DNA from 4 places in the Ferdinandcohnia jepli genome. Region 3 is predicted to be linked to each of the others. Evidence: riboswitches for the same ligand, from Rfam matches in the RefSeq annotation. Region 3 holds a riboswitch; each other region holds the start of a gene.
What was found. Region 3 has a riboswitch for cyclic di-GMP ahead of AB3M96_RS16430 (hypothetical protein). Riboswitches for the same ligand answer to the same signal wherever they lie in the genome.
Positions count from the first base shown of each region.

Region 1: linked by a shared signal. The riboswitch ahead of AB3M96_RS00065 (response regulator) and the one ahead of AB3M96_RS16430 (hypothetical protein) in region 3 are both predicted to bind cyclic di-GMP.
Region 2: linked by a shared signal. The riboswitch ahead of AB3M96_RS02035 (anti-repressor SinI family protein) and the one ahead of AB3M96_RS16430 (hypothetical protein) in region 3 are both predicted to bind cyclic di-GMP.
Region 4: linked by a shared signal. The riboswitch ahead of AB3M96_RS08745 (sensor domain-containing diguanylate cyclase) and the one ahead of AB3M96_RS16430 (hypothetical protein) in region 3 are both predicted to bind cyclic di-GMP.

Region 1 covers NZ_JBFOKR010000001.1:7,696-15,528, reverse strand. The annotation lists gene AB3M96_RS00110 (glycine betaine uptake BCCT transporter) at 1-199, opposite strand, end outside; gene AB3M96_RS00105 (hypothetical protein) at 677-946, opposite strand; gene AB3M96_RS00100 (SHOCT-like domain-containing protein) at 951-1,337, opposite strand; gene AB3M96_RS00095 (DUF2089 domain-containing protein) at 1,334-1,711, opposite strand; gene uppS (undecaprenyl pyrophosphate synthase) at 1,983-2,741, opposite strand; gene AB3M96_RS00085 (helix-turn-helix domain-containing protein) at 2,809-3,039, opposite strand; gene AB3M96_RS00080 (DUF2975 domain-containing protein) at 3,050-3,532, opposite strand; gene AB3M96_RS00075 (class I SAM-dependent methyltransferase) at 3,692-4,324, opposite strand; gene AB3M96_RS00070 (hypothetical protein) at 4,576-4,821, shown strand; cyclic di-GMP riboswitch class I at 5,041-5,126, shown strand; gene AB3M96_RS00065 (response regulator) at 5,198-5,551, shown strand; gene AB3M96_RS00060 (alpha/beta fold hydrolase) at 5,675-6,538, opposite strand; partial or broken gene AB3M96_RS00055 (SMI1/KNR4 family protein) at 6,917-7,381, opposite strand; gene AB3M96_RS00050 (MFS transporter) at 7,475-7,833, opposite strand, start outside.
Region 2 covers NZ_JBFOKR010000002.1:4,969-12,801, reverse strand. The annotation lists gene AB3M96_RS02060 (lasso peptide biosynthesis B2 protein) at 1-444, shown strand, start outside; gene AB3M96_RS02055 (nucleotidyltransferase domain-containing protein) at 422-1,612, shown strand; gene AB3M96_RS02050 (ABC transporter ATP-binding protein) at 1,627-3,420, shown strand; gene AB3M96_RS02045 (VanZ family protein) at 3,555-3,983, shown strand; gene AB3M96_RS02040 (helix-turn-helix domain-containing protein) at 4,039-4,368, opposite strand; gene AB3M96_RS02035 (anti-repressor SinI family protein) at 4,500-4,640, opposite strand; cyclic di-GMP riboswitch class I at 4,675-4,767, opposite strand; gene AB3M96_RS02030 (YqhG family protein) at 5,147-5,941, opposite strand; gene AB3M96_RS02025 (DEAD/DEAH box helicase) at 5,919-7,607, opposite strand.
Region 3 covers NZ_JBFOKR010000015.1:30,387-38,219, forward strand. The annotation lists gene AB3M96_RS16415 (hypothetical protein) at 78-533, opposite strand; gene AB3M96_RS16420 (S9 family peptidase) at 710-2,485, opposite strand; gene AB3M96_RS16425 (M20 family metallopeptidase) at 2,485-3,723, opposite strand; cyclic di-GMP riboswitch class I at 4,329-4,418, shown strand; gene AB3M96_RS16430 (hypothetical protein) at 4,471-4,974, shown strand; gene AB3M96_RS16435 (hypothetical protein) at 5,101-5,610, opposite strand; gene fni (type 2 isopentenyl-diphosphate Delta-isomerase) at 6,156-7,184, opposite strand; gene AB3M96_RS16445 (squalene/phytoene synthase family protein) at 7,281-7,833, opposite strand, start outside.
Region 4 covers NZ_JBFOKR010000007.1:50,533-58,365, reverse strand. The annotation lists gene cyoE (heme o synthase) at 1-802, opposite strand, end outside; gene AB3M96_RS08755 (hypothetical protein) at 1,049-1,486, shown strand; gene AB3M96_RS08750 (YxcD family protein) at 1,474-1,761, shown strand; gene AB3M96_RS08745 (sensor domain-containing diguanylate cyclase) at 2,015-3,214, opposite strand; cyclic di-GMP riboswitch class I at 3,429-3,515, opposite strand; gene AB3M96_RS08740 (ABC transporter ATP-binding protein) at 3,737-4,846, shown strand; gene AB3M96_RS08735 (ABC transporter permease) at 4,836-5,642, shown strand; gene AB3M96_RS08730 (ABC transporter permease) at 5,644-6,447, shown strand; gene AB3M96_RS08725 (ABC transporter substrate-binding protein) at 6,444-7,517, shown strand; gene AB3M96_RS08720 (MMPL family transporter) at 7,726-7,833, opposite strand, start outside.

The sequences.
Region 1 (7,833 bases), on a different contig from region 3:
CAGGAGAAATTAGTAAAAATAAACAGATCACAAGAATAATACTGACTACGATAAGATAATACCAGCCCAATGCAGTAGAAATGAAATTCTGTATATTAAAAGTTACGTTTTCTAATGCATTAGGAATAATTACTCCCGCAATAACAAGTATAGACAGTATAAATATTGAAACATAAAACACTACATAACGTTGCTTCACCAAATTACCCCCTACGATGTTTACGATATATTGTAGTGTTTTCCTTTTTGCTTATATAAATGTAAATAGTGGCTAAAATTAAGTCTAATTTTTGTAAGAGATATAGCACAAATGAGGAAATAGATGTGAAAGTATCGGAATAGTAAAATAAACACCATTTGGATGGCACAGTTGATCGATAACAATAAATCGAAAACTCATAGGTGTATTTACATACACTGCAATAAGGGGGTGTAAAACTGGTGAGCAATTTGTTAGATTGGCTTCTTAACAGTTGGGTCGGAATACTTCTTATTGTTGCAATACCGATAATCCTCTTCAATCTTTCTTCCTCGACCTCCAAAAAAATACGGAAGGATATGAAAGAAAATCCGTATGACCAAAGGAATAAGCCGCCTCCCCCACCTGATGGAGGAATGTTTTAGGCAGGGTACAATAGCAAAGAAAAAAGCACATTTCCAGTACAGGAATTGTGCTTTATAACCGAATAGTAACTTCTGTTCCATCTTTTGCAATTGTTTCAACTAACGTAAGACCTCTTTGCTCTGAAAGTTCTCTTACTAAAGGCTTCAAATCATCCTTACTAATATACGGTATTTGAAAACTTTTCTGTGCTTTATTTTTAATTGCATGGTTTACCATATCCAAGACTCTCTTGGAGGTAAGAATTCTAATACTTAGATGTAAGAAAGCATATGGGACTGGAATAACAAATCGTCTGGCATTTACTTTAATTTTTATCTTCATCATATTACTCAATTACAATTAATACTTTGTCACCATTTGAAGAGGTAACATCTACAATTTGTCCGTCCATTTCATTTTCAATAGCCTCAATTAGAAGTTCAACATCGATATCTTTTACATATTTTTCAGATTCAGGAATCATTTTTGCAACATTTGTTCCAACCTTTAAAACAGCTTTAAGTAGTTTTATTGGCAAATTAATATTTACATTGTCTCCATCCTCAGAAGCCACACGAATTTTTAGCATCTTGTTTAAGTAAGTAGTTGATGTCTGTTTATTTAGATCTTGGTTACCTTTTCCTTGTAGAACATCAATTAATTCCGCAGCCTTCTCTTTATTCAACTTCCCTTCTTCAAGCATTGTTAATACTCTTGAAATTTCGTCACTCATTTAAATTCCTCCCCATTTAATATTTCTATAGCTTCTTCAGCTGTTATTTCGCCCTTTTCCAGCATTAAAATTACCTTTTTTTGATCAACTTTTTCAACCTTCTTAGAGGTGGAATATCCAAGAGAAGAAATAATGTCATCTAATTTCCCACGTACGGTTGGATAGGATACTCCAAGTTCTTTTTCAACTTCTTTAATATTTCCTCGGCATTTCAAAAAAGTTTCAATAAAACTAAGTTGTTCCTTACTAAGAGTTGCAAAATTAGAGAGTTCAAATTCATTTTCAATTGTAGTATGACAATGTGTACACTGTAGCTTTGTTATCTTTAACTGTTTCGCACAAACAGGACAAACCGATATAAGAGGATAAGCCATAATTCTCTCCTTTTGTTATTTATAATTAGATTATAAATCAATTAATTTAAAAACTAAATACTAAAATTAAAAAAATAAATATATTTCATTAAAAAAATAAATATATTTAACTTATATATTAAAAACATGATTTTAATTTTAGTAATTCAGGCCAAATTATTTTTTAATAGTGCGTTTTATGCTTCAACTAAAATAGGCGATAGCCCTTTATATGGACTATCGCTTCCTTATAGGTGTTAGACAAATGTAGCTTTCGTTTCCTTACAACGTCTTAGATTCCGCCAAATCGTCTCTTTCGATTTCTGAATTCCCCAACTGCCTGCAGAAATTCCTTTTCTGAGAAATCAGGCCATAACACATCAGTAAACCAGAACTCAGTATAAGCGAGCTGCCAAAGCAAGAAATTACTTAGGCGTTTTTCACCACCGGTACGAATAAGCAGATCCGGGTCTGGTAGAGCTGATGTATCTAGATATCCTGAAAACTTCTGTTCGTCCAATTCATCCAGTGACAATTTTTCATCGCTAATATCCATGAGCATTTCCTTCATAGCTCTGAGAATTTCGTGTCTGCTTCCATAATTTAGCGCAAAATTCAGCAGAAGACCATCATTCTCACGTGTCCTTTCAATTGCATACTCAATCGCTTCACGTGTATGGGTCGGGAGAATGTCCATATCACCGATTGCCCCAATGCGTACATTATTGGCCATAAGTTCTGGTAAATAGATATGTAAAAACTCCTTAGGAAGTCTCAAAATCGTTTCTACCTCTGACTTGGGACGTTTCCAGTTTTCCGTTGAAAACGTATAGAGTGTCAACACCTTTACCTTGCATTTGACTGCAGCCTTGACTATTTTTACAACGGTAGAAATCCCTTCTTTATGTCCAGCAACCCTGGGCATACCCCGCTTCTTTGCCCAGCGTCCATTCCCATCCATAATGATGGCTATATGATCCGGTGTATGATCTTCAGGGTAGTCATATTCTTCTGATTGTTTGGTAATGAAAAAAGGTAATTTGATTGACATGTTCTGCCTCCCCAAATATTGTTACTATACTTCTTGTTCAAATCTGCTGACCTGTAAAGTCTCAGTCTCATTGGCCCCTCTTAATTGGCTCTTCATCACTTCTGTATTCTAAGATATCTCCAGGTTGACATTCTAAAGCCTTACAAATGGAATCTAAAGTTGTTAAACGGATTGCCCTTGCCTTACCATTTTTTAATATAGAAAGATTTGCCATCGTTATGCCAACTCTTTCTGAAAGCTCTGTTACACTCATTTTCCTTTTCGCCAACATTACATCAACATTTATTATAATCGCCATTATGTTCACCTCAGACCGTTAAATCATTTTCTGATTTTATTCTAATAGCTTCTTGTAAAAGTCTTTGGAGAACCGCAGCAAAGACAGCTATAACCATTGGAGCAAAAGTAAAGACCATTCCGATTAAAATTACACCTGGGGCATCATCCACCTCACCCACGATATAAAAAAGCGGCAAACCAATCACATACAGAATACTGATTGTTGTAGCACAATTTCTTATTTTCTTTAGAGCTGTAACAGATAGATCTGAAAAAGCTTTGTTTTGGTCAATATATCCTAAAAGTTTAAAAGCTTGGAATAGAGCAAGATAGAAAGGGATTGCCGATACATACATAATGCCTAATATCCCATATAGCACATAAGCCATCCTTAAACTACTTTCAGCTGCATCCTTAGCTATTAGGGGTAAACCAAATATACATAGAGCAAGAATTGGAATTCCTATAAGAATAACAGCTATCTTTAAAAAGGTTGTTGTTCCTCGTTTCATTAAAAGCACCTCGCTTAACTATTTTCGGTTTGATTTTAACATAATATTTATCGTTTTACAATAAAGTTTTATTATTTATTATAATTAACTTGTTGAAAAACAGATCCAAAAAAGCCTAATCCTCAGCAACTTCAGCGAGGATTAAGGCTTTTTGTTTGATTATGTATGCAATTCTTTCTTACATTTTACCATTAAGAAATTTATAGGAAGTTTGTTCTTATTGTCCTTACTCGGTTCATCAATCTCCGAGAACTCAACCAGCCCATAATTACCGAAATCTTGTTTGATGGAGTCTGAATCATAAAAATACATTTTGACGCCATCCATAATTTCAAAATAGTCCTTATCCAATTGTTTGCCCTTACCGAACATTGGCGCTTTTTTAGAAACCGTTGTAAAAACCATATATCCATTAGGCTTTAATTGATCATAACAATCTTTAATAAACTTATCTCTAGAGTCTCTATCCAATAAGTGAAGTAGTGCATGGCTATATATGCCGTCATAAAGCTGGTCATCGAAAGGCATATTAGTTACCGAGCCATGGAAAATGGGAATATCAAGCCCATTATCTCTCGCCAACTCAATCGCTGTCTTAGAAATCTCAATACCAGTCACATGTATCCCATTATCAATAAAAACCTTAGCATTTCTACCATATCCAATACCCGGTATCAAAATATCCTTCACACTCTTCTTAAGAAAAAAGTCCTTAGTCAATATGGCAGAATCCGTAGGCTCAAACCCCCACATCGTCTGCTTATCAATAAAACTAGCTTCCCAAAACTCCATTCATCATCAACTCCTTTTGGGACATAGGCACATGTTTCTTAACCCAAATTTTTAAAGTAAACAGCTTTTCAATCCTTAATTGTTATTTTACTATTTATAAATTTTTAAACCTACTTCTGATACGGAACCGCACCGTAAGTGAGAAACAAATCGTTACATTTTGCAATCACTATATTTGAAAGAAGGTTTTTCAGTAGATATTCTAGAAGTATGTAATAGTATCATGCGCATAATGATAGGAGATGAAAACTATGAAACAATTTAAAGAAATAAAAGTAACAAAAAAAATCCCTACCTCGATAACATGCAATAAATGTGGCCGTACGGATGAATTAACTGAATATGGTCTCGAAGAGGAACTCTACCATGCATTCAACATAACTTTTGCATACGGGTCAATGTATGATGAAGAAAGATGGAAATTCGACTTATGTGAAGCCTGCCTCGTAGATTTTGTTAAATCGTTTAAACATTCCCCAGGTATCTCTGGAAACTGATCAAAATTGGGTCAGAGGGACAGGTCCCTCGCCCCACTATATATATTAATAGAAAGATACTTTCTTCCCCATAGAATGTTGTTCCAAACTATTAACTTAGCTGCACTTACTGTTTGGAACTCTACTATTATTTTTTTAACACTCTAACTGCAAAAGTTTACTAAACCGACAACTTTTGACATATTTTTCACATTTATCGACAAATTTAAGTATGGTAAAATAATTTATAGGCAAATTTTACGAAAGTAAAGGACGCAAAGCCACGGGCCTAAAACATTTTTAGTCATGGTAGCCGGGTTGCCGGGGACATCCCCGAAAAACTACATAAACATCACCTTTCCTATTTGCCTAAAATTTAGAGTAAAGGTGTTTTAACATGAAGAAAATTTTAGTTGTTGATGACTCTCGTTTTATGCGTTCATGGTTGAAGAGGCTTTTAAGTGATTCAGGATATTCCAATATTATTGAAGCTGAAAATGGTGTAAATGCAATTAGAAAATATAAAAGTAATTCACCAGATTTAGTGATTATGGATATTACAATGCCAGTACTTGATGGTGTACATGCCCTTCGGGAAATAATGCTAATTGATGGGAATGCTAAAGTAATCATGTGTTCTTCTTTGGGTCAACAATCCTTAATTGTTGAGACAATAAAAATTGGTGCCAAAGATTTTGTTGTAAAGCCTTATTTTAAGAATTTGGTTCCAACAATAAATAACCATCTTTAATGGTCCCCCTCTTATAAAGATTATTGGGGGTAAGCTAGCTTTTGCTGACGAAAACGATTTGTTATATGACGGGACAGATTCCTTGCACGAACACACGGGACCTGTACCCATTTCACATTCTGACTAAGAAAGAAGTTCAACTTTCTCTAAAAACTGATTTATTTGAACAGCTAATTCTTTGGAATGACTACATAATGGAATATGTGACGTATTTTCAATCAGAACTACTTCAACCGAAGGTAGATATTCCTTGTATATTTCAATCATTGCTAACTTTTCAGAGAGTTTATTCTCAGCTGTTGCTGGTATAAATAAGACTGGGCATGTAATTTTTGGATAGCAATCCTCAAAATTCATATCACACCACGCCTCCATTAATAAGGCATTTATTTCAACTGGTAACATATGCGTAACTTTCCCGTTTGGCAAAGTACGAAGAGGTATATTTCTGGATGTTAGTTCAACATATTCCTCTCCCCACTCACTATAATTATCCTTAATAAACATTGAAAATTCTTCTCTAGAATTAAAATCTAGTAGTTTACGATTTAGGCTCCTGTTGACCCATTCTTCTTTTGTACCTTCCATTTCTCCATTGGGCCCAATGAAATTCAGCATTCCAGCATCAATATTAACTAGTGATTTTATACGTTCCGGAAAATTAGCTGCAGTATGTACAGCAACATCAGTTCCAAGTGAGTTACCTATTAAATGTGCTTGTTTAATATTTAAATAGTCCATAACCCCAATAATATCTTTTGCTTGATTCTCCATAGCGTAACCTGATTTTGCAACCATAGATTGACCATGACCACGCATATCCATCACAATCACTCTATATTTTAGCTCAAAAAAAGGAATTAGCTTTAACCATACATACCCATTTGTTCCTCCAGGATGTAAGAGAAATAATGGTTCTCCATCTTGTCGGCCATATTCATTGATAAATATTTCTGTATTATTTGACTTAACAACTTTACTCCTCAATTTATCCACCTCTTATATATATTTGTTCAGCCTGCCTTGTAATTGCTCTAAGGAAAAAACAGCAAACTCTTTAACATCTTTATTCATACTTTTAGTAAAATCGGTCAAAACATCAAACAGATAGTCATCTTCCAAGATTCCCTGATTGTCACCTTCCGCACAACATGATAGGAAAAGAAGTAGATTAAAATGGACTTTTGGCTTTTCATGTTGCCTCATTTTTTCAACCATATAACGGATCAATTCGTTGGTTGTTGAGAGAACTTTTGTAAATAGACGGTCAATTTCTTTTGGTGTTCCCTTTTTTATCACATCATCAATTTCTGCGAAGTACTCATATAATGCCTGTTCTGATGGGACTGATTCTAGTAAATTGTTTTCTTCATTTTCACCGTAAACAACAAGCCCATTCAAAAACTCCTCGAAATGGTTTGCTAATCTTACTTCTTGATTTTGTTCAGCATCTATAAAAACAACAGGTGGATTGACCTTACAATTCCTATAATCAAGCGCTATCCAGGAATGTCCCTCTCCAGAGATGAGCACAATATTCTCCGGTAGACCCCATTCATTTATTAAATATTTACTTTCTAAGATTCCTTTTTCCTCACCTAAGCCAATTCCAAATAAGTGGTCAACATTTACATGGTCATCTGCCCACGATGTGGGTACATCGGTCGGATAAGCATTGGACGTAAGTCCCCCGCCATTTTGTTGTTTCAAAATACTTATGTAAGAACTTGGTAAGATAACGTTCAGTCGCTCTTCTGCCTTTTGTATAACCTCATCTGATAACGGTTCCAATTTCCCATATTCGTTTTCCTCTAGCCAAATGCGTTTCATAGTTCCCCCCCATAAACTCTATTAAATTTATTCTATCATTTTACCTATTTAAAATTACCATGCTGAGAAAAAAAGAAGATAGATAAACTATCTTCAGTACTTAGAGGCTTTAAGAGTACTACCCTTCTCAATTACAATGGTAGCTCCAAGTAAAAGAAGGGTGAAAATAACTAAAAATAACGGAAATAGATTCATACTCAAATTCTGAAACACTACTCCTACTAGAGGAGGTAATACGGTTATTCCTACATAACCGGAAGCTACTTGAAATCCAATAATTGCACTCGAATCTCTTTCTCCAAACCTTCTTGGAGTTTCATGCATCATGGTTGGAAAAATGGCAGCACATCCAAGTCCAATCAGCAAAAATCCGACGTACAACACACTGCTTGTTCCGAAAGCAGCTGTAAATATTCCGATCATAAGCAATAGTTGACTCAATAGTAGTAGCT
Region 2 (7,833 bases), on a different contig from region 3:
ACTCTATTTATAGAAGCTTATTTTATGTTGGCTTGGGCCCGTTTTTTAAAAGCAATACCTTTTTCAAAGGTTGTTCCTTCATTAGGAGATCCGATGCAGGAAACCTCTTATTTCAAGAAACAAGATGATATCAAAAATCTAAAAAACATATCAAATGCCATTCATATTATGAGTGGTTATACATTTTGGGAGAGTCAGTGTTTAGTAAAAGCAATTGCAGGTATGAAGATGTTAGAACGTCGAAAAATTGAAAGTACGCTTTATTTAGGAACAGCAAGGGATGAGAATGGAAACATGATCGCACACGCTTGGTTACGCAGTGGAACCTTCTATGTTTCCGGTGCTGACGGTATGGAGAAATTCACGGTAGTGGGTAAATTTGCGAAACGAATTAGTACTACTGGATTACAGGGAGAAAACAATGAATATCAAAAATCAACTTGATTTAACAAATATACCACGTGAAACTCTACTTCTTTTAGAGATTTGTAAGTGGGAAGATGTGGTAACCCTTCCACCTAATCAGAGAGCTTTGTTTGATAATATTGATTGGGAACTATTGATGGAATTAGCTCTTCACCATCGAGTATATCCATTCATCTTTCCAAAATTGAAAAGTCTTGAAGAAAAGCTTGTTCCAGATAATATCATGCAACAACTTTCGCATTATTATCGAAATAATACGTTTAAGATGCTGCAATTATGCGGTGAGATGGAACAGGTTAGTCAACTATTTCTAAAAAATGAGATACATCCTCTATTTTTAAAAGGGCCAGTTCTTGCTACAGATTTGTATGGTGATTTATCCCTGCGTACATCCGGGGATTTAGATGTTCTTATTCCAATTGAAGATCTGCAGAAGGCTGAGGAACTTATCTTACGAGCTGGATATGAGAAAGATGAATACATTCAATCGGTTTTGAATGACTGGAAATGGAGACACCATCATTTTACTTACTTTCATCCATCTAAGGGTATCAAACTTGAAATTCATTGGAGATTAAATCCAGCTCCAAGTATGGAACCCAGCTTTTCCGACTTATGGAAGAGAAAAAGAATCTACTCAACAACAAGTTTTCCTGTCTATATTTTAGGAATAGAGGATTTATTTTTATTTCTTGTAACTCACGGAGCAAGACATGGTTGGTCTCGTCTTAGATGGCTTACAGATATTCAACAAATTGTAAAGAAAGACATAGATTGGGTGTCACTAACTCGCCATGTAAGAAAATATAAATGTAACCATATTGCAGGCCAAGCATTGGTTTTAAGCGCACAATTACTTGGTAGTAAAGGTTTATCTCATCAACTGGAGCCTTTAACAACAGGAAAGCGACCATTCACATTAGCGCAACAGGCCATTTTCTATATTGAAAAAATGGTCAACTTACACTCTGAACCATTACCCCAAGAAATTTCAGACTATCATAAAAAACATTTGTTATCATTAATGACCCTTAGACAAAAGGTAATCCATACTCTTAGCACGTTCTATCCGTACTATACTGATGTTGAAACCTTGCCACTACCTAATAGATTGCATTTCTTATATTTCGTCTTACGACCGTTTCTCTTACTTTGGAGGAGAACAAAGAAGTATTCCTTGAATTAATTGGAGGTTAAAAAGTGGAACATATTCTCTATTTTTATAAAAAACTAAGTACATTTGCTGGCAAGAAGCTCTATGTAAACCTCCTAGCTATGATGATTATTAGCTTACTAGATGGTATTGGGATTATCATGCTAATCCCATTAATTACCTCTAGTGGGCTTATAAGTATGGACTTTGGTAATCTTTCATCTGCCTCGTTTATTTTTGAGTATTTGAATAGAATAGTAGAAACACTAAGTTTCACTTCTATTCTTATAATCTTTGTGGTGGTAGGAATTCTCCAAAACCTAATCCATCGGTATCTAACCATTCAAAATACAAAAATTCAACATGGATTTTTCAGAAAGCTCAGAATTGAAACGTATAGTGCATTATTATATTCAAACTGGAACTTTTTTTTAAAAAAGAGAAAGTCAGATATTATTAATTCTTTAACAGCCGAGATTGCACAGGCTAGTGCAGGAACAAATACATTCCTACAGTTTATAACTGCTATTATTTTTACAACAATACAAGTTATCGTAGCTTTTATCCTTTCACCTAAGATTACACTCTTTGTTCTTTTAAGTGGTTTTCTCTTAACTCTCTGCTCGTATAGTTTTATTAAAAAATCAAGAGCATTAGGTAAACTGAATTGGCAGTTCGGCCAGAGTTACCTTGCTGGAATCACGGATAGTTTTAACGGTATAAAAGAGATTAAGAGCAACAATTTGGAAGAATCACGGATTAATTGGTATAGTTCTATGACGAAACAGCTACATGATGAACAAATTAATTATTCTAAGCTCAAATCGTTATCCCAATTTAATTATAAAGTTGCCTCCATCATTCTAATAGCTGTATTTATATACTTTTCAGTAACATTTTTCAATACCGAAGTTGCGCAATTATTACTGATCGTTGCAATTTTCTCTAGGTTATGGCCACGTATTACTGGGATTCAAGCTGGTTTGGAGCAAATGGCAACAATAACACCAGCGCTTAAAGCTGTTATTAAACTACAACAGGATTGTTTGGAAGCTAAAGAAATAGTCGAAGATATTGAGCAAGAGCCACTCAAAATTGCTATAGGTATAGAATGTAAAAATGTGTTTTTTAAATACAGCGAGGGTGATCAAAAATATGCATTAAAAGGGATAGATATTTATATCCCTTCCTACCAAATGACAGCAGTAGTTGGGCGATCTGGGGCTGGGAAAAGTACTCTGATTGATTTATTGATGGGGCTGAACCAACATGAATCTGGGAAGGTTTTGATTGATGGTCAACCATTATCAAGTTCAAATGTAATGGCATTGAGAAAATCAATTAGTTATGTTCCTCAAGACCCTTTCCTATTTAATGTAAGCATTAGAGATAATTTATTAATTATTAATCAAAACGCAAGTGAACAACAGATTTGGGAGGCACTTGAGTTCTCATCTGCTGCTGAATTTGTGCGGAAGCTTCCGAATGGACTTGATACTCTTATCGGTGACCGTGGTATTCGACTATCTGGCGGAGAACGCCAAAGAATAGTATTAGCTAGAGCAATTTTGCGTAATCCTTCTATATTAGTCTTGGATGAAGCGACAAGTGCATTAGATACCGAAAACGAGTCGAAAATACAAGAGGCAATCGAACGGTTAAAAGGAAAAATGACAATCATTGTTATTGCACACCGTTTATCTACTATTCGTAACGCTGATCAGGTAATTGTATTAGATCAAGGAGAAGTGATTCAGCAAGGTGGTTTTCACCAATTAGCCAAAGACAAACGAGGAATGTTTAGTCATTTGCTTGGAAAGCAAATGGGGGCGAGTTTGTAAAAAGTTAAATGTATGCTCATTACAAAATATGTATAAAATGATTATATTATTTGAATGTTTTAGATATTAAAGGTAGGTATTATATGATAAAATTAGCTCTTTGCTTTGTTTTGAGAATTTTACCTGTTTTGTATATGTTTTGGATCTGGGTTCAGTCTAGTACCTTTAATCCAAGCTCGTTTGAGGGTATGCATTCAAAAATTGGCATACCTGTTTTTCTGTTTCTTGGTGCAATACTTGAAATAGGCCATTTATTTGAATTTGCAATTCTATATTTCCTGTTAATTATTGCGTTTCTTACATTTGGAAATTTAAATATACAAAAGGAGATCGGAGCCTTTTTGATAGCTTTTCTGTATGGCGTATTAGATGAGATACATCAATATTATGTGCCATTTAGATCTACGTCTACTTTTGACCTGGTGAAGAATACAATAGGTATTATCGTGATTTCTTATATTATTCACAGGAGCTATTACAAAAATATATACTCTAAACTTGGAGGATTACTTAGACGGATCCCTGATAACCCTAGAAGGAAAAAGCCTAACATTCCGTTATAAATAAAAAAAGCACTCAAGAGATGAACTTCCCATTTCATCTTCCTGAAGTGCTATTTTATTTGTTAGATTGTTTCCACTTGTTAAATTCAAGGAATTCCTTAAATTCTTGCTTTGAGACTCCTGATTTCATTGCTTCCTGAACAAGCTGGGCCCAGTCAGAATCAAGCTCTTCTATCTTTGCTTCGTGACCTTCTTCATGGAGTAGTATATTAACTGAAACTCCGAGTACGGAAGAGATTTTTTCTAAAAATTGAATAGAAGGATTTGATTGGAGGTTGCGCTCAATAGAACTTAAATATGATTTCGCTACTCCAGCTCTCTCTGCTAATTCTGATAAAGATAGTTTCCTTTGTAATCGGTATGTTTTGATACGTTGGCCAATCATTACGTTCACCTTCCTTCATATATGATTATAACATATAATGAAGAAGTTTGTTTTGTATGACGAACGATTTTCAACAATTTTTTCACGAAAAAGGCACCGTGATAACAGAAACGGAGTGGCAAGATGTAAACTTAACCGATCATCGTATCTAGTCCGTCAGCTTTTTCAATAAAGAACGCTTTAATTTCATTTTCACTAATTCCCATTTCTAGTGCTTCCAAAATTAAGTCAACCCATTCCTGATCTAGTTCCTCATTAATTCGTTTCATCATACTTTTCATTAACCTCCCAAAATACATTAGTATTCCAGGCAGTCCAGCCATCGTAATTGAAATAAACTCCAACCTTAGACCTGTGACTTTGCGTCCCCATCTTTCAATAGGTTTGCCTTTGTCTGTTCGAAACCCAGCTGACTGACCTAAAACGATAGTCTATATATGTATAGAACCTTGGTATTACATTTAGAAGTATAAATGAACAAATAAAAACATTCTGTAGAAGGATGTCGATGTCAAAATATTTTTAAAACTTAAGGCAATTCCCATTTCTGTTGAAGAAAAAGCGTTTATTATCCGCTATTATGTAGAATTACCTCGAAATGAAGGAGGTTCGACCTAGTCTTTGTAAACTTTTGAATAGCAGAAGTTAACAAACAGGTCGAAAGTCATGCCTGTTTTTGTAGCTTTTCCAACTATTTATAAGTGATTTGTCGAACGTTTTTTCTAAAATAACCCACAAAAAAATGTAACCTATCCCCTAAAACAGAGATAGGCTAGATTTATATGGCGTTTTGACATAAATAGAACAATCCACCATTGATGATTTCGACAATAACTTTTGGTTCATACTGCTCACGTAATGCTTCTTTTTCAATTTTGTAGCTTTCGGGCTTTTCTTCGACATCTTCATAAAATGAATTTAATAGGGCCAAGTCCTCATCCCAACGCTTGCGAGCATCATCTGCCCATGTATGTTCTTGGCTCTCAACAAAACCACGGATATATTGTTGCAGACGATTCAGGCCACTCTGTGGTTTTATGAGCGGTGACATTGTATATGTTAAATCTGGAATCTTTGGTTTTAAATCAAGCTTATCAAGCTTTTCTTGGAATTCTTCAACAATACTGCCGTTAATAAGCTGAATCCCAAGTGACAGTAATATATCGCGTTTACGGTCACATTTATAGGAAACTTTCACGTTTAAGCCTAGCCATGGATAAAGCGGGGTATTTCCCTGCATCATTGGGGTTGTCTGTTGATACAACCTGATATAGCTTGCAAGTTGTTTTGTTGATTCGAAAATTTGGTGCAAGCGTGGTGCCCCGAAATGAATGAAGTCACCTTTCACATCATCTGCTGTTTTGTCTCGGTCGGTGATTAAAGTGAGTTTCATTGGATTTGGTGTTCCACCTGTTTTTTCTACATACGTCCAATAAAAAGGTCGATTCATCAATTGTTTATCCAAATCAATTGTTAACTGTACTGTCATATAACCTTGTTGTCTCTCGAGAATTTCACAATGGTTGGATACAAAGTATTTTTCGAGAAAGTTAACGATTTCCTGTTGCTGCATGCTGTTCACCACCATCTTCTTCAGCGTAACTAATAATTGAAGTTAAGTTTTCCATCTTAATTTTCATTTCTCCTTCACTACGAGACCGTAGAAGGATATCTTGGATATGGTCTTCAATGTTTCCAATATCTAATCTCGTTAAAATTTCGTCTAGCTGACCAATAACTCGTTCAAATAAATTAATTTTTTCATATAAAAGCTTCAGAATATGTTCTTCAACTGTATTTTTTGTGGCGAAGTTATAAATATGAACATCCTTTTCCTGTCCAAGACGGTGAATACGACCAATCCGTTGCTCAAGTCTCATCGGATTCCAAGGTAAATCATAATTAATAATATGATTACAGAATTGCAGGTTAATACCTTCACCGCCTGCTTCAGTTGCAATTAACACTTGAAATTTCCCTTTAAATAATTCTCTCATCCAGTCTTTCTTTCCACGCTTAAAGCCACCACGGAAAGGGACCGATGATATTCCGTTCTGTTGAAGGAACCATTGTAAATACATCTGTGTAGCCCGATATTCTGTAAAAATAATAACCTTATCATTAATTTGTTTAATTAATTCAACTGCTTTTTCTGCCTTAGAATTTTGAGACACCTGTTCTACTTTTTTCATAAGTCCCATAACCAAATCCTGAGGGACCTGAACACCGTCTTCATTCTTTTTTTCTAGCATCTTTTTCAGTGTGAAATAAACGGCTTCACGACTACTACACGCTTCTCTTTGTAGAGTTAAAATAGAGAACATGCTTGAAGCAAATGGTGAAAAGCTTGAACGATAGGCTGTAATTGCGTCATATAATTCCTGTTCAGTTTCAGAGAATTCAATCGGTACAGTTTCAACCCTACGTTTCGTCCACTCAATCCCTGTATCATCACGGCGATTTCGAATCATCACCTTATTCACTAATTCCTTTAAATGCTCATGGTCTTCAATGGATTTCTTTTTCTTTCCATATAGTTCATCAAAATAAGACTGATTCCCTAAGTGACCTGGCTTAAGTAAGGATACAAGATTAAAAATCTCTTCAATTTTGTTTTGAATAGGAGTTGCTGTTAACAATAAGCAAAACTTCTTTTTTAGATTTTGAACAAATTCATAGTTTTTGGTTTTGTTATTTTTTAACTTATGAGCTTCATCGATAATAATGAGGTCATAATCCTGTTCATATACGATTTCTCGGTGTGGGCTGCGTTTTGCAGTATCAATAGAAGAAACAACTACATCATACTGCTCCCACATATAACTTTTCTTTTGTTGGACAGCAGGTATATAGAACTTTTGATTTAATTCCATTGCCCATTGTGAAACAAGGGATGCTGGTACAAGGATTAAAACCTTTTTTACCAATCCCCTAATCATGTATTCTTTTAAAATGAGGCCAGCTTCTATTGTTTTTCCAAGCCCAACTTCATCAGCCAGAATAGCTTTTCCATTCATTTTTTCAACGACTTGCTTTGCAACTTCAAGTTGATGTGGAAGTGGTGTAAGTTGTGGTAAATGCTTAGGCGCTTGTAACCCTTCAAATTCAGGTATGGTCTGATGCTTTTCCACTTCATAAGCAAGCTTAAAAAGCTCCCAGTTTGCCCAAGGACCGTCTTCGTCAATTCTCTGTAAAAAGTCACCTTTCCACGAGTGATCAAATTCAAAATCGACATTCATACTTTCACAGTCCTTTCCTCGTTGAGTGTAGTAAAAAATATAAGTGATTCCAAAATACGAACGTTTGACTATAAAAATACAGTAATGTTAGCTAAATAATTTATTGCCGAAACCGCTCGTAAATGGTAGGATGATAGTAGTTTCGAAACCGCTTTAATTTGTTAAATACCGAGCGAATAAGCTTAGTATGGGTCATTTTCAATAGCTGTTTCGTTAGTATTACCAA
Region 3 (7,833 bases):
ATACGAACAAGAGACCAGACATAAAAAAACAAATCACCTCAATCTAATGAGGTGATTTTTAATAATTATGGGAGAATCTATATCATTTTCCCTTTTTTCTTAGCATCTTCATCCATGGCAATTCCAATTGCTGTACCAATACTCATACCAAATGCTATTCCCAAACCAATATTATCCAACATAGTTAAGCCGGACGCGACACCTAAGCTAATCCCTATGGACATAAAAGTTGTAAAATAAGTTCCTTCTGATACCAACTTATGTTTCTTATGAAGATGAGAAGTAACGGAACTAATAAATTGCTTATGTTGTTTAGTAATTGTTTCGTCAACAGTACCGACATTCTCTTTTACTTGTATAATATGATTCTCTAATCTAAGCATATGTTTCTGACATTCTTCACAACTCTCGGAGAAGGAATCCACATTTCCTACAACACGCTCAAACTTATCTAGATTAAGCTTCTTCCCTTTACTAGGAGATTCCTTAAGCTCCTTTATAATCTTAATAATATGATCAACTTGGTTTGACAAGATAGCAACCCCCTTATAAGACCATCTACTATGTATACGAATTCATGTCTTAAAGGTTTCAGCGAAATTTATAGCGTCATATTTATTTAGATTTTCTAGAGCTATATGGACAGACTTCATACCATCTTTGTTAGATCCAGCCTGATAAGATAAATGGTGAGGTCTATCATTCATATTTAAATAAATGCTTTTAAGAAATGTTCTATCTTTTCTATTGCCAATAGTTCATTTTTCTTTTTCGAGAATCCATGGCCCTCATCTTCAAATACCATATATTCAACTTCGATGTTTTTAGCTCGTAAGGCGTTTACGATTTGTTCCGATTCTGATCGTTTTACACGTGGATCATTTGCACCCTGTATGACTAATAGAGGCACACGCCAGTTGTCAGTATATGTTAACGGGGAATCTTCTATCAGTTTTTCGCGGTCTCTAACAGGGTTCCCAATCCACGAATCCATTCTGGCTCTCCAATGCTCTGGTGTGTCATTTACTAATGTAAATAAATTACTAGGACCAAATAAATCGATACATGCCTGAAAATAGTCAGGGTGTCTACCCGCTAAAAGTAACGACATATATCCTCCGTAGCTGGCACCGAAAACGATGACCTTTCCTTTTTCAATTTTCCCTTCTTCTATAGCCCACTCAATTCCGCTAAGAATATCTAGTCTAGGACCTCCTCCCCAGTCTCTTTCTATTTTTCTCATAAACGAGGTACCATAATGAGGAGTCCCTCTGAAATTAGGGCAAAAGAGATTATATCCTAGATTAACAAAGTACTGAAAAAGGCTATCATATCGCTTTTTTATCTCAGCGAATTGTGGACCACCATGAGGGTACACGATTGTATAACCATTTTGATTTTCAGGTTTTGCCTTAAAAAACAATCCCTCAATAAGTTGTCCATCAAATGAAAGATATGTAACTATTTCAGAATCAACTAAGCTTTCATACGAGATACCTGGTATTCTATTAACCATTAATTGTTTCCATTCACCTGAATAGTCTCTTCGATAAATATTTTCCGGCGTTTTAGATGTAGAACCACTGATAAAAATTGTTCCACTCTCAGTAATAACCCATTGTTCAATACTATCTATTGGTATTTCAATTCTTTGTAAGTGTGAATTTTCAACAGAAAATTGATATAAATTATCTCGGACACCTTTTATGGTACGCAAGTATACATATCCATTATTATTTTGAATCTCCACTATATCCTCGTTTGCAACTTCTAAAATAGGAACAAGGGCGCCAGTTTCAAGAGAAAACGTTGCTAGATAATTAAATTCCTTTCCATAATTCGTGACAACATATGCCTCTTGCTCGTTCACGAATTGGACTGCTGCCACTCGATATTCGAATTCCGGATTACTGATGATAGGTATCTTTTTATTATCTTTTTTAATAAATGCATGCATATGAGAGTGATTATGTTTTGTGATATAAGCAAATGCAGTTTCATTTGGACTTACTGCAAGCAGGTGTGTTTCCGCTATTTCTCCAACATTTAACAATCTTTCTTCGTTTGTTTCAAAGTTGTATTCATAGGCGTTGAGGTAAAGTAGGTTTTCATTGTTTGATGAGTAATATATTTTGTTGCCGGATGTACTGTGGAGAAAATGCTTTGTTCCTTCTTTTACAAGGACTGGTTTAGGTTCTCCTCCTAAAAGGGTTGTTGCATATATCTGCATATTCTCATCGCCATCATGGTCACTGGCAAATAGTATTAAATCTTCATTAACATGAATCGATTCTGTATTTTGATTATGTGAGGTGAGTGGGTATGGGAATGGATGATTCACATCAAGCCCCCAAAGGTGGTATCCCCCACTTATATTACTACTGAAAATAATAGTCTGTTCATCATTACTTACTGTAAAACTTTGGATTATAAATGGTTTAAAAAAGCTTTTCGCTGCAATCCTCTCCTGTTTTAAAAATGACATTATATTCCCTCTCCTTTTTGAAGAATGTTTTTTGAAAAAGTTGCTAACACTTTTGTCGTTTCAATAAGATCATCAATTTCTATGAACTCATTAAAACCATGGAGATTATTTTGATTGGTCCCTGGTCCATAATTAATTGTAGGTATGCCTTGCTCGATAAAATATCTTGCATCTGATTGACCTAATACTCCTACTACAGGTAATTCTTTTCCTGAGACTTCCCTAACTGCTTTTTGCAGTTCTGTAATCAAAGGTGAATTTTCTTCCACAACTGTAGGATTGGTCTCGAAACCTCTTAATCTATCAATTTGAATTTCTAACTCATGATCTTGCTCTTGTAACTTACGGAGCACTTGTTCTACTCGTAAGAAAACCCCATCTAGTGTATGCTCAGGTATCACCCTGAAATCAATATCTATCTCACAGCTCCCTGGAACCACATTAATTTTCGTACCACCTTTAATGACACCTATATTTAGAGTTGTATAGTTCATTCCCTGGATCGATGATTTTTCATTTTCCAGTTCACTCTGTAATTCCATTAATGCCTCAATGCACTTTGACATTTTCTCAATTGCATTGATTCCCTGCCATTTATATCCCGAATGTGCAGGTTTTCCTGCAACACTTATTTTCAGATTCATGATTCCTGCCATTGCTCGAATAATCATATTGCTATAGCCCTCAACAACAGCCATGTCTCCTTGAACAATCTTGTTTTCTGTTACATACTTTGCGCCAAATTCTCCTCCAATCTCTTCATCACATGTAGCCGCAATAATGATATCACCATCAAATGGAATATCTGCTTTTTGCAGGGTAACTGCCGCCATTATGTAAGATGCAAGTCTCCCTTTACAATCTGTTGCCCCTCTACCATAGATTTTTCCATTTTCGATATGACCGGAAAATGGGCCATTTCTCCACTTAGAATTATCATCTGCAGGTACTGTATCGATATGTGCATTAAATATCAGTCTTTTTCCTCGATCTTTCCCTTTTAAAGTGGCAATGACACTTTTTCTTGGCTTCTGAAGATTTCTCTTACTTACTTCTTCAAATGGAACTTCTATAAGTTGAACCTCAAATCCAAAGGACATCATCTTTGTTTGCAGAAACAAACAAATTTCCTCGTAATCTCCTTTAGGGTTTTCAGACGGTATCTGTATTAGTTCCCGTAAAAATTGGATAATGTCATCTTTAAGCGAATCTACAGTATTCGAAATGTGGGTCTCCACTTAGACTCAACTCCTTCCATTAACTTTCTATATTTTCGATTAGACAATTAATAATGAAATAAATAAAATGGGTAGTCGTTTTATTTAACTTCATTTTTAAATAATATTTGGTAAAGTATTCTGTTATTACAGTGATAGATCAATATTTATTCAGATTAACTTTTTACTTAATCTTAGTAATTATTCTATACTATTTACAATAATCCTCTTTAAAGTTAAACTCTCGTGCATAGAATAAAGACTCACGAATGATTTGTTAGCATTTCTGGGTTTTTATACTTTTTATGATTCAAATTGATTAAAGTAAAATTGCTTCTAAATACTTTTAATCTGACTTTTCCCCTAACGTTACCTTCGCATCCATTGAATAATATAGACAAATAAAAAACCCTACCTCATGAGAGATAGGGCTACAATGCTTTATACCGGACATTATAAAGACTTTTAGACTAGACTAATAATCATTATACCTTAGTTTAGCTTCGTATTAAAACAATTTTCATATTTAACTAAGTCGCTTCGTTAAAAAAAACAGCATCGTAACTAAAGAACTCTTTTATCATTCCCATATTTTACTGCTATACATTAATGTATATTCTGTTGTTTAATATGAATTGCAAACACATTGAAAAATGTGGGCGCAAAGCTATAGGGACTAAGGTGTATAGTCAACACTATGTCAGCCAGTTGCCACTTGTATAAAGCAAGTGGAGATTCAAATAATAGAATCTCAGGGGGAATTACTAAATGGAAATCGTATCTTCGAGAAAAGAAAAGTTCTCAAAGCCAAATACAAAAAACAGCAGTCTTACTAAGAAAGTCGCTACTATAGCGATTGCTGGTTCAATATTTGTAGGAGCAAGCGCAGCCCTTGGTTCATCTCCTCTTTTAGCGAATGTTGCCTCTTATTTCACGAAAATATTGAATGGCGAATCAGGAGAAATGTCACAAGCAACTTCTGCTAAAGAGACATCAACCCTAGCTGAATTAGATACTTTCATGACAGCTTTAAAAAATAGAATAGCTTCAGAACTTGGAACTTGGAATGATTCAGAGAAAACTCGCGCAGAGGGTGAGATTCAGACTTATAGCGATGACCTACAAACAGAAGCTAATACTCAGGCAACAACTGATATCGCTGATGGTAAAGAACAATTAACACAAGAAGCTAATACTCAAATCGAGAGCGCAAAAGACGCATTAGATGCTAAATACGAACAAATCTTTCCAACTACTACAACAACTCCTTAATAATATCATTACCAGCCTTTTGGCTGGTTTTTACTTTTTCAAAAAATTAACTAACCACTGCTTTTTTTTAGTAACTCTAACGCCAAAAATAGCATTAATTTAGGTACATTATGTATTTAATTTTAATTAAGAAATTTTTTCTGCAAATATATTATTAGTAGGAATATCCCAAATTAATGACAATTGCTGTTTTGCGAAATATATTGCTGCTATTTCATTAAATATTTGATTATCCATGGACATTTCAAAAGTAGTACTATACGTGCTATTGTTGCTATCATGTCCAATTATTTTATATACAATTTTTATCCCTTTAGAGATTGGCTCAATTCTTGGCTTTGTTGCTTTATTACTTTCTTGAATTAGTGTTATTCCGAGCGGCAAAAGATAATAGATACCCGCATTTTCACCTATATGTTGAGATAATATTAATTTATCTAAAATACTCTTTAGTTCCTCATAATCAAAAATACGTTTTTGAACGCAATAAAAATCACGTAACTCATTAATTGTTATTGTTTGGTTTCGGTTAATAAGTCTAGTAATTTTCAATTCATATTTTTGAGAACAAGTAGAGCAAATGCCTGGAATTTCAAGATATGCAAGAGGTTGAAGACATATTTTGCAGCGACTCATAAAATTTATTCTCCTTCTATTCTTTTTAATAGTAAGTATTTGAATGAACATCATCGTATACATAAAAATATCATTAGAGAATAACTTACTTTAGGATAAATACATTTCTAAATTAAAATTATAGCAAACATTCAATCTATATTTTATATTTTTGGTTAAATTGGCTAGCTAAAACGCAAAATTCTAACAGAAAAGAACAAACAAGAGGTTATCCTCCTCTTGTTTTTTTCGCTATTTATGGACCAATTATTTTAAACAGCCATAAGTAATTGGTGATATCTTTACAGACAGACTTGCGTCAAAATTGCTAAAAACCGTAAATCCTGATTACAAACCGTATATTCAAATTAAAAACTGTAAATCCAAATTAAAAATCGTATTTTTAAATTAAAAACCATAAATTAAAATTAAAAACCGTAAAGCTTTTAAATCACTAAATCACAAGCAAAAAAACACACAAAAAAATGCTCTAAGCGAAAAATCACCCGAGCATCTTCTCATTCATAGTAGATATTTTACCTCTTTACCACGAAATCTACTACCATTTAATCAATTTTCAACCGACGTGTCTCATGTAACTCTTGAATACTGGATACACCTATCCCAAACATCGCCATTTGTAGTTCTAAAGCTCTAATTTCCATCATTTCTACTACATCATCAACTGATTCGGTTGCTGCTTTTAGTAAACCTCTTGCGATTCCAACGATGTTTGCTCCAAGTGCAATCGCCTTTGCTGCATCTACTCCGTTCACAATGCCACCACTTGCGATCAAAGGCTGATGTTCACACTGTTTTCTTACGGATAATATACTATCAACAGTTGGGATTCCCCATTCACTAAAACTTTCTGCAGCAATTTTTCGAACCACATCTGTTAATCTCCGTTTTTCAATTTGACTCCAAGAAGTACCGCCAGCTCCTGCTACATCCACGAAAGCCACACCAGCATCGTATAATTTTTTGGCAACATCCCCATCAATTCCCCAGCCAACTTCCTTCACGCCAACGGGAACCTCTAGTTCTTGACATAGCTTTTCAATCTTAGAAAGCAAATTTTTAAAATTCGTATTTCCATCCGTTTGAAGTACTTCCTGTAGACTATTTAAATGAAGAACCAACATATTGGCATCTGTGATTTCGATAATCTTCCTACATTCATCCACACCAAACCCGTAATTCAATTGTACGGCACCCAAGTTAGCTATGATAGGTATGGTTGGCGCATAGTCCCTTAGCTGAAAGGACGAACGAAAGTAATCACTTTCTAACAAAGCTCTTGTAGAACCGAGTGCCAACGCCCAGCCTTTTTCCTCTGCAGCAATGGCTAAGTTTCGATTAATACTCTCGGCCATCTCAGCTCCTCCAGTCATCGAACTGACCAAAAAAGGAGTTTTTAACTGATAATCTAAAAAAGTAGTATTCAAGGCGATGTCTTTAAAATCTATTTCTGGTAAAGCATTATGTATAAAATGGACCCTCTCAAATCCTGATGTAATCTGTTTTCCAGTCACGCTTTCATTCATTGCTATGTGAATATGTTCTGCTTTTCTCTGATTAATTTCTTCAGACATACTTTCACCTCTATGCGTACTTTCTAGAAACGTACTTTTTATAAAAGAACTTGGCAAACCCACTTTACCAAGCTCTCTTTATTAATGTTCAAATGTTTAATCTATCTGAATTTCTTTTACCGTTTGTTCTACTTCTGCACGTGTAATTTTTTCACGTCCATCTTTCATTGCCTTCAACGTTTTATGCGCAAGAGCAAGTGGAAGACGGCAGAAGAGTAGAATACTTTGTTTGTTCAGTGACTTCATATATTCGTCTGCTTTGGCTAAGTTTTCGTCTGCATATTCAAACAGCTCATTGCGAGTCCACCCATCAGGTACAAAACTCACACCACGTTCCACTAAATCTTCCTTTTGATTACGCAGAATATTTACAGCTTGAAGCCCACGACCATACCCAATCGCTAGGTTTCGATCAGCTTTTACACCTGCACAGAACTCCCATAGATCTGAAAGCATCACTCCGACAAGTCCCGCGACGTAATAAGTGTATTCATCTAAATCCTCACGTGTACGGATGCTCCAGTTTGCTTTTGCCCACTTCGCCATTCCGAATGCCATTTCACTACTAGCATTCATCACATAAGGCAGTGTACTTTTCGGACACGCTTGGAGCCACTCACTTAAACGTAGAGTAACTTCAGGCAGTTTA
Region 4 (7,833 bases), on a different contig from region 3:
CATAGACGGCAAGAAGGAACCAACCTACATTAAGGATGGTTGCTAGTACAATAAAAACTGTGCCTAATTGCGTTAAAAAGAATGGTAAAGGCAATAAACACAAAACATAAAACACTATATGTTTTTTTGCTGTTAAAAAACCCTTTGTAACCGGAAGCATCGCTACTCCTGCTGCCTTGTATTCAGCATGCTTTCTCATCGCAATTGCATACGTATGAGGCATCTGAAAAATAAACAACAGTAAGAATAAAATGGCAGGAACAGTGTGGAGGCTACTTCCGACTGCAGTCCACCCAATTAAAGGAGATACAGCACCTGAAATACTACCAATAATGGTATTAAAGGTGTATCTTCTCTTTGACCACATTGTGTAAAGAACTACATACGTAAACCAACCAATGAACGTATATATTACTGCCTCTGTTGTAGTAAAAAATAATAAAATAAATCCAACAGCAGTTAATATAATACCCAATAGTAAAACAAATCGCAGTGTAAAATGCCCAGTCACTGTGGGTCTTTTTTTTGTTCGTTCCATTACTGTATCTATATCAACATCAAACCAATTATTAATGATCAGTGCTCCCGCCATAACCATTGTACTTCCCAACATGGTTAGTAAAAAGACTCCCCAGTAATCCACAATTGAGACATTAAAGAAGTAGATCGCTAACCAAAAACCTGAAAATACGGGAAGTACATTTGCAAGTAAGACACCTGCTTTTAGTAAGGATTTAATATCTGCAATAAGTAATGATATCTTTTGTTTACCTACTAGAGCAGATGCCATTTCCTTATTCATACTCATAACCTCCCTTGATACGAACATTACTTGTCAGTGTATATTTTATAACAAATTGCTATTCATAGATGAGATATTCCTCACACCTATATTGACTAAAGCTATGAAATAGATCAAGCATAATTTACCAGGTCATTTTTTTAGTAAAAGCGAAACTAATTAATATTTACTTCGTATATATAGTAGAATAGAAAGGAAATACCTATCTATTCTAGTTAATCATACACCACGGAGGTAAATAAAAACATGAAAAAAATTCTTGCAGCTATAGTAGCACTATCCCTTATCCTTTCACCAGTTGGCAACTTTGTTTTTCAAGATTCTACAACAACCGTTGAAGCAAAAGGGTACAAGTCAGGTAAAAAGAGTTTCAACAGTAATATAGGTAACCAAAATAAATCCAATTTCCAACAGAAAAAAAACACAGATACAACTACTACGAATAAGTCGACTACAACAACACCAAAAGGTGGACTTATGTCTGGTGGATTAATGAAAGGCCTAATGCTTGGTGGACTTGCTGGTTTCCTATTTGGCGGCCTGCTGTCTAATATGGGTGTACTTGGTTCTTTCTTTGGATTAATGATTAACATTATTGCTATTTATGTTCTTTTCTCAGTTATTCGTAAAATTTTCAATCTAGTAAGGAAAAAGAAAAACGAGGAAAATTCATGGAGAAACTAATTCTTTCTGAACAAGAAATTATTAACGCTATTTGCGTATATATTGGCTTGAAGAAACAAGTAAAGCCAGAAGAAGTTGAAGTAGAATTAATGTATGATGATGACTATGGCTTTTCAGCGGAAGTATTTGTACAAGACCGAAAACAAGTACTCATCATGGCTAACTTAATTGAAGCAATCAGGCTATGGCTTGGAGAATTCCTAAACAGAGATCCTTATGCTGGTATAAAGCTTGTACTAGATGATAACGAAGGAATAATCGCACATATAAAGTGAAACTTCAATAAGTGGGGGTTTTGTTCATCCCCCACTTATTGTTAGTCACGCAAAGCCTGATTGATTTTTCTAAGGGCTAAAGCCCTAAGAAAAACCTGATCTCACCAATCGGGGTGTTAGCGTCCGTTATCTCCCCCTAAACGTCTTCGTTTCACATCACGTTTATAGGTGGGAGTATTACGGACGATTACACCGGGATAAACTAACTAATAGCAAAAGCTCATCTCCCCAAAAGGAAGATGAGCTTTTATTTTTAATTTGCAATATACAATAGATTTTTTCCATTTTCTTTTGCACGGTATAGTGCTTGATCGGCAACCTTTTTAAGTGAATCCACCGTTGGTCCATGCTGAGGATACATGCCTACACCCGAACTAATTGACACTATTATTTTCTCATCACCCAGCAAAATGGGATGGTTTTGATAATAATTTTTCAAGTCAGCGTATAACTCTTCGACGGTTCGATCAATACGAGATTTGATAAGTATCATAAATTCGTCTCCCGCATAACGATATCCCTGTATATCAGGACCGCTTATTGACTTGATTCCGTCAGATAATGTCTTTAAATATAAATCACCAATGTCATGTCCATAGTTATCATTCATTTGTTTTAGGTTATCTGAATCTATCATCATTAATGTGAGCTTATCTTTTCCACTTTGGATTAGCTTTGCTAAATCCTCATGGAAAGCCCGATGATTCTTTAATCCGGTTAATTCATCAGTTCTTGACATTTTATAGATTCTTTCATATAAACGTGCTGTTTCAATGGAATTAATAACTTGGGCACCTATCATTTGTAATAAATCTTCATGTTCTTTGCGGTAGGCAAAGTCTCGGAAACTTTGTGCAGAGATAACACCCTTCACTTGGTCATCAATTACCACAGGGACAAATAAACAGGAACTTGTATCCTCTTCCCCTTCACCCATTTTTGTATCATATTCAAGAGACTGACTCTGCTGTTTTAAATGAACAATCTCTCTTGTCTTGATAACCTTTGAAGTATAGTTCTCGCCAAATTCAACTGTACTTGGTGGAGCCAGCTCTCCGTTATCCATTATAAAAATCAATTGTACTTGTGTATCTCCCTCATCATATAGCGCAATATAAAATGAGTCAGTTGGCATTACCTGAGAAACCATTTCGTAGGATTTTTGAAGTAGGATTTTTTCATTTAACGTTTTACTACATATTTGAGCAAACTCATGCAGTATTCGATAATGCTTATTCATCCAGTTCATATTTTCTATTTGCTCATTCATTTCATGAAGCTGTCTTAAAACTTTATCTGTAGTTACTTTTTGCTCTTCATTGTAAGCTTCATTTTCAAACAAATCACATATTTCTGGCGTGATAAGACTCTTCTCAGTCCCTACTTTTTCAAGCAATTCACTAATTTTCTTCAGCACATTTAGATTTCCTTTACTTTGGACCACTTTCTCCATTTGTAATCACTTCCAAAATTAGAGTTCATTTGAAAAATCTAGCTACTTTTTACTTTTGAAAAAACGAGTGGCGTCTCCCACTCTTATAGATTCCTAATCTATTATTTTAACAGGCTGTTATATAGGTAAATATTACCATATTAATCTTTACTAAAGTATAAAAAAAAGACTAATCCTCTACCGATTAATCTGCGTTTCTTCTAATACGACTTATCTCGGCAACTGGCTGGCATATTCTAAATTGATTTTAGCCCCTATAGTTTTGCGTCTCCATTTTTCAATGAATTTGCCCTACTTTATTCTATTATCAAACTAAAGTGTTCTTTAGGTTTACTATAATTATATTTCTTATTTTAGTCTGGGTCAATTATAACCGTATAGGAAATATAACTCGATGCCGACTTATTCCTAAACAATATTTTTAAAATATGGGCAAGATTATTGAATTATTTGCCGATTCATGTATAATTATGCCGAATTGAAATTATTTTAAACAGATAAATAGTAGAGAAGGGGGTCGCCATGAGTAATATACCTATTATTCAATTTAAAGGTGTAACAAAACAATATGATTCTGATCAACCCGTCCTTGATAATGTAAGTTTTGAATTTGAACGAGGTAAGTTCTATACGCTTCTAGGTCCTTCTGGTTGTGGAAAAACTACCATCTTGCGTTTAATTGCCGGATTTATTGAACCATCTCAAGGAGAGGTTTATTTTAATGGAAAGAAGATTAATTCAGTTCCTGCTAATAAACGTCAAGTAAATACTGTATTTCAGGATTATGCTTTATTTCCGCATCTAAATGTATTTGAAAATGTTGCATTTGGATTACGAATTAAGAAATTAAAAAATACTGATATTGAAGCTAAAGTTAAGGAAGCACTTAGCTTTGTTAATCTAGCAGGATACGAAAAACGAGAAATCAAAGAAATGTCCGGTGGGCAGAAACAGCGTGTTGCAATTGCCCGTGCTATTGTTAATGAACCAGAAGTAATTTTACTAGATGAGCCGCTATCAGCACTTGATTTGAAGCTACGTACTGAAATGCAGTATGAACTAAGAGAGTTACAGCAGCGCCTAGGGATTACCTTTATTTTTGTTACTCATGACCAAGAAGAGGCACTTGCCATGTCGGATGAAATATTCGTTCTGAATGAAGGCCAAATCCAACAGAGTGGCACCCCAACTGACATATATGACGAACCAATTAATCGCTTTGTGGCTGATTTTATTGGAGAGTCGAATATCGTTAAAGGGAAAATGCATCGAGATTTCCTAGTTGAATTTGTCGGTAAAACATTTGACTGTGTTGACCAAGGATTTAGTGATAATGAGCCGGTGGAAATAGTAATACGTCCTGAAGACTTAGAAATCACAACATTAAATCGAGGAAAACTTCAGGTCGAAGTAGACTCCCAGTTATTCCGTGGGGTTCATTATGAGATTTGCTGCTTTGATAAAGACGGAAATGAATGGCTGGTACATTCCACTAAAAAGGCTACCGTTGGGGATGAAATTGGACTTTATTTTGATCCTGAAGCTATTCATGTTATGCGTCTTGGAGAGACTGAAGAAGAATTCGACCGACGTTTAGATGCATATACGGATGGGGAAAGCCATGGAAAATAGGCTTACTCGTAATCTATATATCATCCCTTATGCATTGTGGATTGCCATCTTTGTCATTGCACCAATTTCTCTCGTACTCTACTATTCCTTTTTTGATATAGAGGGAAATTTATCATTAATTAATTATAAGACGTTTTTTACACCAATCTATTTAAAAATGACACTTAGCTCATTTTGGTATGCATTTTTAATAACGGCTATTTCTTTAGTTGTTGCATATCCAACAGCATATTTATTAACAAAAACAAAGCACAAGCACCTTTGGTTATTGCTACTAATTGCTCCGTCATGGATTAACTTGCTTTTAAAAGCCTATGCATTTTTAGGAATCTTTTCAACCTACGGAATAACAAACAGCCTTTTAGAGGTCCTGGGTATTGGTTCGCAGCAATTACTATTTACTGATTTTAGCTTTATATTTGTTTCAGTTTATATTTTTATTCCATTCATGATATTACCAATTTTCAATTCATTAAATGAGTTGAATCCAAGTCTAGTTGATGCTGCAAGTGATTTAGGTGCTTCACGCTGGACAACGTTCCGAAGAGTTACTTTTCCATTAACCATTCAAGGTGTAAAATCAGGATGTCAGATTGTATTTATTCCTGCCTTATCACTGTTTATGCTTACACGACTGATTGCCGGTAACAAGGTAATCACACTCGGGACAGCTATTGAGCAGCAATTCCTTGTCACACAGGATTGGGGCCTGGGCTCTACAATAGCCGTATTCCTAATCATCTTTATGGTGTTAATTATGGTTGCAACTGGTAACCGTAAGAAAAGAGGTGCGTAATATGAATAACAGACTTTCGATTTCATCAAAAGCATATTTGGCAATCATCTTTTTCATACTTTACGCTCCCATTTTCTTTTTAGTTTTCTATTCTTTTAACAGTGGCGGAACAATGAATGATTTTGAAGGGTTTACACTTGATTGGTACAAAGAGCTCTTCCAGGATACAAGACTACTTATAATTGTGCTTAATACAATTGTTATAGCTCTACTATCAGCACTAATTTCTACTATAATAGGTGTTCTCGGAGCGATTGCCATTCACTCTGTAAAACGAAATCAAACTCAGAATGCTCTGTTATCTCTTAACAATGTGTTAATTGTTAGTCCTGATGTAATTATTGGTGCTTCTTTCTTAATATTATTAACGTTAGTTGGCATTAAGCTCGGTTTCTATTCAGTGTTACTATCTCACATTGCATTTTGTATACCAATTGTTGTACTTATGGTTCTTCCTAAATTAAAGGAAATGAGTCCAACTTTACTCGATGCAGCTCGTGATCTTGGTGCTAGCCGTTGGGATGTTTTCACTAAAGTTATTCTTCCGTATATTACACCAGGGATTTTTGCTGGCTTTTTTATGGCTTTAACATATTCCTTTGATGACTTTGCGGTTACCTTCTTTGTAACCGGAAACGGTTTTACAACACTATCTGTTGAAATCTATTCATTAGCTCGTAGAGGAATTGCGTTAAATATTAATGCATTATCCACTTTATTGTTCGTATTTACAATGATCCTTGTCATTGGATACTACTTTATCTCACAACGTAGTAATGTTAAAGGATTGGGGGTACGAAAATGAGTAAATTAGTTCGTGCTTTCTTAGCAATAAGTATTGTTTCAGGAGCCCTTCTCTACCTTATCCACCACTTAAATTCGTCACAAGGCCTATCAGGCGGAAATACCCTGACGATATTTAACTGGGGTGATTATATCGATATGGAGTTAGTTGAACGTTTTGAAGAGGAAACAGGCATTAAAGTAATCTATGAAACCTTTGACTCTAACGAAGCAATGATGACAAAAATTGAACAAGGTGGTACAACCTATGATATTGCTGTACCGTCAGAATATATGATTGATAAAATGCGCCAAGAGGATTTACTTATACCGCTTGACCATTCAAAACTACCTAACTTAAAAAATATTGATGAGCGATTTATGGATCTTCCCTTTGATCCAGGAAACCAATATTCAGTTCCTTATTTCTGGGGTACGGTTGGGGTTGTCTATAATCCTACAATGCTTGATGGATTGGAAATTAAAAGTTGGAATGATCTATGGGACCCCGCTCTTAAAAATGAGATTTTGCTTATCGATGGTGCAAGGGAAGTTATCGGAATGGGTCTTAATAGTTTAGGTTACTCCCTAAATGATACAAATACCGAGCATCTGAAAGAAACAAAAGAAAAACTCATCTCCCTGAGTCCTAACATTAAAGCAATCGTTGGAGATGAAGGTAGAATGCTGCTCGAAAATCAAGAAGCCTCAATTGGTATCGTGTGGTCTGGAGTAGCATCAGAAATTATGTGGGAAAATGAAGATTTAGAATATGTTGTTCCGATCGAAGGATCAAATCTATGGTTTGATAACATGGTTATACCAAAAACAGCGAAGAACATTGATGCTGCCCATCAATTTATTAATTTTATACTGGATGCTGAAGCTGCAGCCCAAAATACAGAGTATGTTAGTTACTCTACACCGAATAAAGAAGCACTTCAGTATATGCCTGAAGAAATGGTTAACGATGAACGTTTTTATCCATCACCAGAGCTAACTGAAAGGCTTGAAGTATACGAGAATTTAGGTAAAAAGAATTTATCTATTTATAACCAAATCTATTTAGAGTTTAAGATGGCACAAAATTAAATTAGAAAAGCCCAAGGCGCCCGCCTATCGGCGACAAGCATAAGACAAGCGCTGACAGAAGGTGCTTTTTACCTTCCGAAGCGATTGGCTTATGACCTCGAGCCGATGGCGCCTGAAGCTAGACACCAGAAACTAAGTTGAAAATTACATACATTCTAAACTGTTAAAACAAAGTAGCCAGCCCTAAGTCACGGGCTGGCTTTTCTAGTTACTGCTCTTTACTTACTGCTTTATCTTTTTCAAGTAGCACAATTAATCCTGGAAGTAAGACACCACGAATTAAGAATGTATCCAATAATATACCTACTGCAACAAT